2 regions of the Cellulomonas sp. plas2 genome follow, and region 1 is predicted to be linked to the other one. Evidence: predicted binding sites of a transcription regulator. Region 1 holds the regulator's gene; the other holds the start of a gene.
The links. Region 1 encodes HrcA, which represses chaperone genes, less so after heat shock. Its sites were predicted from a motif close to TTNGCACTCGNNNNNNNCGAGTGCNAA; they were not measured.

Region 1 (4,688 bases):
CCCGGTGGGCAGGGGTACGGGCAGGGCTACGGCCAGCCCGGCTACGGCGCGGGCGGCTACGGCCAGCCCGGGGGCTTCCCCGGGGCCATGCCGCCGGTCGGCGCGGGCGGCTACGGCCAGGCGCCGGGCACGAGCATCGGCGACGCGCTGTCGTACGGGTGGCGCAAGTTCGCCCAGAACGCCGGCGTCTTCATCGGCGCGCTCCTCGTCTACTTCGTCATCCTCGCCGTGCTGGGTGCCATTCTGTCCGCGCCCCTCATCAGCGTCTTCGCGGCCAGCTCCACGACGGACGCGTCGGGCACCCTGGCGTTCGACCCGGCGGTCGGCCTCGGGCTCGGCTTCGGCTGGACGCTGCTCTTCGCGCTCGTGTTCGGGATCGTCGGGGCGCTCTTCCAGGCCGGTCTCCTGCGGGCCTCCCTGCAGGCGACCTACGGGCAGCCGGTGTCGTTCGGGTCGTTCTTCTCGACGGACCGCTTCGGTCCCGTGGTGCTCACGGCGATCCTCGTCGGGCTCGTGGGCGGCCTCGCGAACTCGATCCCGTACATCGGGTGGGTCCTGTACATCGGCGTGACGGTGTTCACGCAGTTCGCGCTGCTGTTCGTCCTCGACAAGCAGCTGGGCACGCTCGACGCCATCCGCGCGAGCATCGACCTCGCGCGCGCGAACGTCTCGACGGCGGTGATCCTGGCGCTCGTCGTGCTCGTGCTCCTCGTCATCGGCACGTTCGCGTGCTTCGTCGGGCTGCTCGTCGCCGTCCCCGTGACGTCCCTGGCGACGACCGTGACGTACCGGCGGCTGCTCGGCGAGCCCGTCGCCGCCTGACCGCCGACCGTCCCGGGACGCGCGACGGGCCGCCCCCTCCTGCCGAGGGGGCGGCCCGTCGTCGTCGGGGAGGACCCGCTCAGTCCGCCGTGACGAAGTCGATGAGCTCCTCGACGCGGGCCAGCAGGGCCGGGTCCAGGTCGGCGTAGGTGCGCACGCTGCCGAGGATGCGCGCCCAGGCGCGGGCGGTGGCGTGCGGGGAGTCGGCGTCCCAGCCGATCCGCCGGAGCACGCCCGTCTTCCACTCGGTGCCCCGCTCGACGACGGGCCACGCGGCCAGGCCGAGCCGCTGGGGCCGGACGGCCTGCCACACGTCGACGTACGGGTGGCCCAGGACCTTGACCGTGCCCGCGGGCACCGCGCGCAGCGCCTCGGCGGCGATCCGGCTCTCCTTGGACCCCGGGACGAGGTGGTCGACGAGCACGCCGACACGGCGGCCCGGCCCCGGGCGGAAGGCGCGCAGCTCGTCGACGAGGTGGTCGGCGCCCTGCAGCGGCTCGACGACGACGCCCTCCACGCGCAGGTCGTCGCCCCACACCTTCTCCACGAGCTCCGCGTCGTGCTTGCCCTCGACCCAGATGCGGCTGGCCCGCGCGACGCGGGCGGGGGCGTCGGGCACGGCCAGCGAGCCGGAGGCGGTGCGCGTCGGCCGGGCGGGCGCGGCCGCGCGGACGGGCGGCGTCAGCAGGACGGGCTCGCCCTCGACCCAGAACCCCGGGCCGAGCGTGAAGGTGCGCGTGCGACCGCGGCGGTCCTCGAGCACGACGACGTGCTGGCCGCCCGACTTCTCCACGCGCACGACCGCCCCGACGAAGCCCGTGCTCACGTCCTCGACCACGAGGCCGGGCTCGGCCGGCTGGGGGCGGGAGGTGCGGGCCGGGCGGTGGTGCGCCGGGCGGGGGCCCGCGCGGCCGCTGGCGAGGACGTCGCTGCCGTAACGGTCGGTGCTCACGGCCCGTCACGCTAGGTCACGCCCGTGCCTGTGCCCGGCAGGTCGTCGTGTGGACACGCCGCGTAGGATTGGCACTCAGCACGGGCGAGTGCTACCCGGGACCCGCCCGGTGAGGCCCCCGCACGAACGGACGACGGCAGGAGGACGGCATGGGCAGCGGCGACGAGCGGCGCGTGGACGTCCTGCGCGCCATCGTGGAGGACTACGTCGCGACGCGGGAGCCCGTGGGGTCGCGGGCCCTCGTCGAGCGCCACAGCCTGGGCGTGTCCCCGGCGACGATCCGCAACGACATGGCGGCCCTCGAGGAGGGCGGCTACATCGTCCAGCCGCACACCTCGGCCGGGCGCGTGCCGACGGACAAGGGCTACCGGCTCTTCGTCGACCGCCTGTCGGAGGTCAAGCCGCTCTCGTCGCCGGAGCGGCGGGCGATCGCGTCCTTCCTCGAGGACGCCGTCGACCTCGACGACGTCGTGGACCGGTCCGTGCGGCTGCTCGCGCAGCTGACGCACCAGGTGGCCGTCGTGCAGTACCCGTCCCTGCGGCGCTCGGCGCTGCGGCACGTCGAGCTCGTGCCCGTCGGCCCGCGCCACCTGCTCGTCGTGCTCATCACGCGCACGGGCCGCGTCGAGCAGCGGACGGTCGAGCTGGACCACGACCTCGACGAGCTCGTCGTCGCCCAGCTGCGGACCCGGCTCAACGTGGCCGTCGCGGGGCGGGTGCTGGCCGACCTGGCCCGCGTGCGCGAGGAGCTGCGCGAGGCGTTCCCGCCCGCGGACCGGTCCCTGCTCGACGCGGTGCTCGCGGTCGTGGAGGAGACGCTCGCGCTGGAGGGCGAGGAGCGGATCGTCATGGCCGGCACGGCCAACCTCGCGCGCGGCGGGCCCGCCGACTTCGTGCGCACGCTCGGGCCCGTGCTCGAGGCGCTCGAGGAGCAGGTCGTCCTCCTGCGCCTGCTGTCCGACATGGCCGAGGACGAGACGGCGGTCAGCGTCCGCATCGGCCGGGAGAACCGGCACGAGGGCCTGGTGGAGACGAGCTTCGTCACCACGGGCTACGGCGACGGCGCGTCCGTCGCCCGCATCGGGTCCGTCGGCCCGCTGCGGATGGACTACCCGGGCACGATGGCCGCCGTGCGCGCCGTCGCCCGTTACCTCAGCCGGATCCTCGCGGGGTAGGCCCGCCCGGCCCCGACCCGACCCAGCCCCTCCCCGCACCACCCGCCCGCGAAGAGAGCGACGTGACCGACTACTACGCGATCCTCGGCGTCCAGCGCGACGCCACGCCCGAGCAGATCAAGAAGGCGTACCGCAAGCTCGCCCGAGAGCTGCACCCCGACGTGGCCGGGGCCGACGCGGGCTCGGAGGAGCGGTTCAAGGACGTCAGCCGCGCCTACGACGTGCTGGGCAACCCGGACAAGCGCCGGGCCTACGACATGGGCGCCGACCCCGCCTCCCCCGGGGGCATGGGCGGCGCGGGCGCCGGCTTCGGTTTCCAGGACATCTTCGAGACGTTCTTCGGCGCGGCCGCCGGCGCCTCGCAGGCCGCCCGCGGCCCCGTGCCGCGTGCCCGCCGCGGGCAGGACGCCCTCGTCCGGCTGGACATCGACCTCGCGGAGGCGGCGTTCGGCGTCCACCGGGAGATCCCGGTCGACACCGCGGTCGTCTGCCCGACGTGCTCGGGCACGTGCTGCCGCCCGGGGACGTCGCCGCGCACGTGCGAGGTCTGCGGCGGGCGCGGTTCGGTCCAGCGCGTGGCGCGCTCGTTCCTCGGTCAGGTCATGACGACGCAGCCCTGCGCGGCCTGCCAGGGCTTCGGCTCCGTCATCGCCGAGCCGTGCACGGACTGCTCCGGCGAGGGCCGGGTGCGCTCGCGCCGGACCCTGTCCGTCGACGTGCCCGCCGGCGTCGACACCGGCACGCGCATCAAGCTCACCGGTCAGGGCGAGGTGGGCCCCGCGGGCGGGCCCGCCGGCGACGTCTACCTCGAGGTGCGCGAGCGCCGGCACGAGACGTTCGTCCGGGAGGGCGACGACCTGCACGCCACGCTCGCGGTGCCCATGACGGCGGCGGCGCTGGGCACGGTCGTCCAGCTCGAGACGCTCGACGGCCCGCGCGACGTGGACCTGCGGCCGGGCACGCAGCCCGCGCAGGTCGTCACGCTCAAGGGCCTCGGCGTCGGCCACCTGCACGGCCAGGGCCGCGGCGACCTGCACGTGCACGTCGACGTCCAGGTGCCGACCGCGCTCGACGACGAGCAGGCCGACCTGCTGCGGCGGCTGGCGTCCCTGCGTGGCGAGGAGCGCCCCGACGCGCGCCTCGCGGCCCACGGCGGCGTGTTCTCCAAGCTGCGCGACAGGCTCGCAGGCCGGTGAGCCCGCGCCGCCGGTGGGCGGGCCGGCCGTGAGCGCGCCGGTCTTCCTCACGGAGCCGGGCGAGCTGGACGGCGTGACCGCCGGCGGCACGTTCCTGCTCGGCGGCGCCGAGGGCCGGCACGCGGGTGTCGTGCAGCGCCGCGCGCCGGGCGAGCGCGTGGACGTCGTGGACGGGCGGGGGGTCCGGCTCGTCGCGCGCGTCGCCGCGGCCACGGCCGACGGCGTGGTCCTGGACGTCGAGGACAGGGTCGAGGAGCCGGGACCGCGCGTCCGGCTGGTGCTCGTTCAGGCGCTGGCCAAGGGCGACCGCGACGAGCTGGCGGTCGAGGCCGCCACGGAGCTCGGGGCCGACGTCGTGGTCCCCTGGCAGGCCGAGCGGTCCGTCGTCGTCTGGCGCGGGGAGCGCGCCGCGAAGAGCCGCGCGCGCTGGCTCGGCACCGTCCGGGCCGCGGCCAAGCAGTCCCGGCGGGCGCGGGTGCCGGACGTCGAGGCGGCGCTCGACACGGCCGGTCTCGCGCGGCGGGCGGCGGAGGTCGTGGGGGC
Region 2 (4,688 bases), 610 kb from region 1:
CAGCGGCCGGTCCTCCCCCGGCGGCACGACGAGCAGCACCACCGGCGCGCCCGCCGTCGGCTCCCCCATCGACCGGGCCCGGAGCGCGCCCAGCGCGCAGCCCCGCAGCACGGTCGGGGCGTCCACCCCCGGGCGGTCGACCTCGGTGCGCCGGTGCAGCAGCGTCCGCGCGGGGTCGACGAGGTCGGTCCACCAGCGCTCGACGTCACCGCGGGTGCCGAGGTCGAGCAGGGCCGCGCACCGGGCCTCGTCGCCGGCCACGGCCGCGTCGACGACGGCCTGCGGCGTCGGCACCGGCCGCGTGGCGGACGCGCGGGTCCGCTCCTCCCGCGTCTCGGGGCGCTGGTCGGCGCGCGGCTCGGCGATCAGACCGGCTGCGGGCAGGGGCTCGACGGGACCGGCGCCGTCCGTGTCCGCGAGGCGCACCTCGATGCCGTCCGCGCGGCTCAGCCCCGGCAGGACGGTGCCCGGCGCCCCGGGCACGACCTCGGCCTCCCGCGCCAGACGGGCGGCGTCGCCGGGCGCCACGCCGTCCAGGGTGAGGCGCCGCATGACGAGCAGCCGCTCGACGTCCTGCGGCGAGTACCGCCGGTGCGCGCCGGCGGAGTGGCCCGAGGGACCCAGCCCGTACCGCCGGTCCCACGTGCGCAGCGTCGCCGGGGCCACGCCCAGCCGCTGGGCCACCGCCGCCACCGCGAGCCCCGGGACGACGTCGCCGCCCGGCTCCGCGTCGGGGGCGGTCGCCGGCCCGTCGGCGGCGGTGGCGCGGTCGGCGTCCCGGTCGCTGGCGCGATCGGTGGCGCGATCCGGGCGGGGCATGGCCCGATCATGCCAGCCGGACGCCGACCGAGCCCGGCCCGTCCCGGTGGTCGACGTGGCAGCGGGTCAGCACCGCGCCATGGACCGCTCCGGAACCGGTCGAAATTGGTCAGGGTCAGACCCTTGAACAACTTCTGGCGCGGTTGTAGCGTTGCTGCTCAGCAGGACGGAGCGGGTGCCGAGGCACCGGGACTCCGAGGCCCGCACCACGCACTGACCGGCCCCCGGGCCGACACGAGGAGGACGACATGGCGGAGATCTCGCGACTGCCCGGACCGGTGATGGACCTGTGGGAGTGGCAGTTCGAGGGCGCGTGCCGCGAGGCCGACCCGACGCTGTTCTTCCACCCCGAGGGTGAGCGCGGCGCCGCCCGTCGTCGTCGTGCCGAGGCGGCCAAGGCCGTCTGCGCCACCTGCCCGGTCATCGAGCAGTGCCGCAAGCAGTCGCTCAGCGTGCGGGAGCCCTACGGCGTGTGGGGCGGCCTGTCCGAGGACGAGCGGGCCGAGGTCCTCGCCCAGCAGTCCGGTCGGCGCGCCGTCGTCTGACCCTTCGGCCGGCGCCCTGCGCCGGCTGCACCAGCTCGCCGCCGGCCCTGCGCCGTCGGCTCTCCAGGACGGGCCGCGGCCCGGCGCGGCAGGGCGCCGGGGACCGCGGCCCGTCTGCGTCCCCGGGCAGATGGCACCGCCGGTAGGTCGGCGGTCGACCACCACCACGTCGTGCGTGCCGACCGCGCCGCCCACGACCACGACCACGACCACGACCACGACCGAGGTGCGCACCCCCATCGGTGCGACCCCGGCACGCGCGACGACAGAGGCCCCCCGTCCGTCAGGACGAGGGGCCTCCGTGCTGCTGCCGCGTCACCGCGGCGGCGGGGTCACTTCGTGACGACCGCCAGGATGTCGCGCGCGGAGAGGATGAGGTACTCCTCGCCGTTGTACTTCACCTCGGTGCCGCCGTACTTGGAGTAGATGACGACGTCGTCGACGGCGACGTCCAGCGGGACGCGGTTGCCCTTGTCGTCGATCCGGCCCGGGCCGACGGCCAGGACGGTGCCCTCCTGGGGCTTCTCCTTGGCGCTGTCCGGGATGACCAGACCGAACGAGGTCGTCTGCTCCGCCTCGAGCGTCTTGACGAGGATGCGGTCCTCGAGCGGCTTGATGCCGACCTTGGACTCCGTGGAGACCGTCACAGCGGACCTCCCCTTCACGTGTGAGGGAACTGCTTGCGGATGTCGGTTGCCACGCTGCGGGCCACCGTCGTCGCGGGTGCCGGGGCCTGTCGCGTGCCGGTGCTCACTGTAGGAACGCGTTAGCACTCGGTCAAGGCGAGTGCCAGCACGCCTCCCCGCCCCGCCGGAGGGGCGTGGGAGGATCGCGACGTGGATGCCGACGGCCTGGCCCAGCTCCTCTCGCCCGAGGGGTGGGCGCTGCTGCAGGCCCTGCCGCCCTACGACGAGGACCGCGCGATGGCGCTGTCCACGCGCCTGCGGGCCGACGGGCTGGACCCGGCCCTCGTCGCCGCGGCGCTCACGCAGTCCCGGCTGCGGGCCCGGGCGCGGGCGAAGTTCGGGGAGTTCGCCGAGGGCATGCTGCTGACGCCCGCCGGCCTGGAGCAGGCGACGCGGCTCGTGGTCGCCGCGCGGCACGCCCGGCGCTACCGCGACGCGGGCTGCACGCACGTCGCCGACCTCACGTGCGGGATCGGCGCGGACAGCCTCGCGCTGGCGGGCTCGGGCCTGCGCGTGCTCGCCACCGACGTCGACGAGACCACCGCCGCCCTGGCCACCGTGAACCTGCGGCACTTCCCCGAGGCACGCGTGCGGCAGGCCGACGGGCTGTCCCTCGACCTCGCGGCGGAGGGCGTCGACGGGGTCTACGCCGACCCGGCCCGGCGCACGGGCTCCGGCAGCCGCCTCTTCGACCCCGCCGCCTACCTCCCGCCGCTCGACGCGGTCCTCGCCCTGCGCGGGCGCGTCCCGGCGCTCGGCCTCAAGCTCGGCCCCGGCGTCCCGCACACCGCGCTGCCGGCCGACGCGGAGGCGCAGTGGGTGTCGGTCGGCGGCGACGTCGTCGAGCTGGGCCTGTGGTTCGGGCCGCTGGCGCCGGTCGGCCCGGCCCGCAGCGCCCTCGTGCTCGACGAGGCCGGAGCCGCCCACGAGCTGCGCGCGCCCCTCGTGCCCGGCACCGCCGAGCCCGAGCTGCCCCCCGTCGACGCGGGACCCGTCGGCGGCTACCTCTACGAGCCGGACGGCGCCGTCATCCGCGCCGGCCTCGTCGCCCTCGTCGCCCAGGAGGTGCAGGGACGCCTCGTCGACCGCACGATCGCCTACGTGACCTCCGACGTGCGCCACGCCGCGCCCACGGCCACCGCCTACCGCGTGCTCGACCGCATGCCGTTCGGCCTCAAGGCCCTGCGGTCCTACCTGCGCACGCGCGGGGTCGGGCGGCTGACCATCAAGAAGCGGGGCACCGCGGTGGTGCCGGAGCAGCTGCGGCGCCAGCTCGACCTGCGCGGCGACGCCGAGGCCACGGTGGTGCTCACCCGGGTCGCGGGCGCGCAGACCGTCCTCGTGGTGGAGCCGCTGTGAGCGCCGCCCCCGCCCGCCTCGACTTCGCCGCGTCCGAGCGCTCGACGGTCGGGCTGGAGTGGGAGCTCGCGCTCGTCGACGCCGACTCCGGGGACCTGCGCCAGGCGGCCGAGGCGATCTTCGCGCAGGTGCGCCCCGGCGACGCGGACCGCTGGCGGCTCACCCCGGAGCTGCTGCTCAACACCGTCGAGGTCTCGTCGGGCAAGTGCACGACCATCGGGGAGGCGGTCGCGGACCTGCGGGCCGCCACCGACGCCGTCGCCGCCGCGGCGAGCCCGCTGCGCATCGAGCTCATGGGCGCCGGGACGCACCCCTTCGCGCGGTGGGACCAGCAGCGCGTCACGGACAAGCAGCGCTACGCGACGCTCATCGACCGCACGCAGTGGTGGGGCCGGCAGATGCTCATCTACGGCGTGCACGTGCACGTGGGCATCGAGGACCGCGCGAAGGTGCTGCCGCTCTCGCGCGCGATGCTCACCGTCTTCGGCCTGCTGCAGTCGCTCTCGTCGTCCTCACCCTTCTGGGACGGCGCCGACACGGGCTACGCCTCGAACCGGGCCCTGCTGTTCCAGCAGCTGCCGACGGCGGGCCTGCCGTTCGGCTTCGACCACTGGGAGCAGCTCGAGCAGTACGTCGGGGACATGCTCCACACGGGCGTCATCGACGCGTTCGACGAGGTGCGCTGGGACGTCCGGCCGGCGCCGCGCTTCGGCACGCTGGAGATGCGCATCGCCGACGGCGCCTCGAACCTGCTGGAGGTCGGCGCCATCTCCGCGCTGACGCACTGCCTCGTCGAGCACTTCTCGACCGTGCTCGACGAGGGTCGCCCGCTGCCCACCCTGCCGCCGTGGTTCGCGCAGGAGAACAAGTGGCGCGCGGCCCGCTACGGCATGGACGCCATCCTCATCACCGACGCGTCGGGCGACGAGGAGCTCGTCACCGACTCCGTGAGCCGGTGGCTGCGGGTGCTCGAGCCCGTGGCGGAGCGCCTGGGCTGCGCCCGCGAGCTCGACGAGGTGCGGGTCGTGCTGCGCAAGGGCGCGTCGTACCAGCGCCAGCGCGCGGTGGCCCGCCGGCACGCGGGCGCGCTGCGGCCGGTCGTCGAGCACCTCGTCGCCGAGCGCCACGCCGGCCGCCCGCTGCAGTCGGCGGCCGGCCCGTCGGCCGGGTCCCGCCCGACGGGCGCGCCTCGCCCGGGCGGGTGACGATGGGGAGGCCCGGTGCGCCGGCCGCCCAGAAGCGGCGACCCCTGGACCGCACGGGGCTCCCAGCAGCCTGC

Region 2: groES (co-chaperone GroES) is a predicted target of HrcA. The motif match lies at 2,131-2,157, and genes of this name have one in related genera.

The regions. Positions count from the first base shown of each region.
Region 1 is NZ_CM170155.1:1,580,224-1,584,911, forward strand. Features, by position in the region: gene AC2TDM_RS07045 (DUF2189 domain-containing protein) at 1-822, shown strand, start outside; gene AC2TDM_RS07050 (DUF3097 domain-containing protein) at 902-1,774, opposite strand; gene hrcA (heat-inducible transcriptional repressor HrcA) at 1,924-2,949, shown strand; gene dnaJ (molecular chaperone DnaJ) at 3,012-4,145, shown strand; gene AC2TDM_RS07065 (16S rRNA (uracil(1498)-N(3))-methyltransferase) at 4,174-4,688, shown strand, end outside.
Region 2 is NZ_CM170155.1:973,852-978,539, reverse strand. Features, by position in the region: gene AC2TDM_RS04445 (MerR family transcriptional regulator) at 1-819, opposite strand, end outside; gene AC2TDM_RS04440 (WhiB family transcriptional regulator) at 1,068-1,364, shown strand; gene groES (co-chaperone GroES) at 1,697-2,011, opposite strand; gene AC2TDM_RS04430 (class I SAM-dependent methyltransferase) at 2,201-3,409, shown strand; gene AC2TDM_RS04425 (glutamate--cysteine ligase) at 3,406-4,614, shown strand.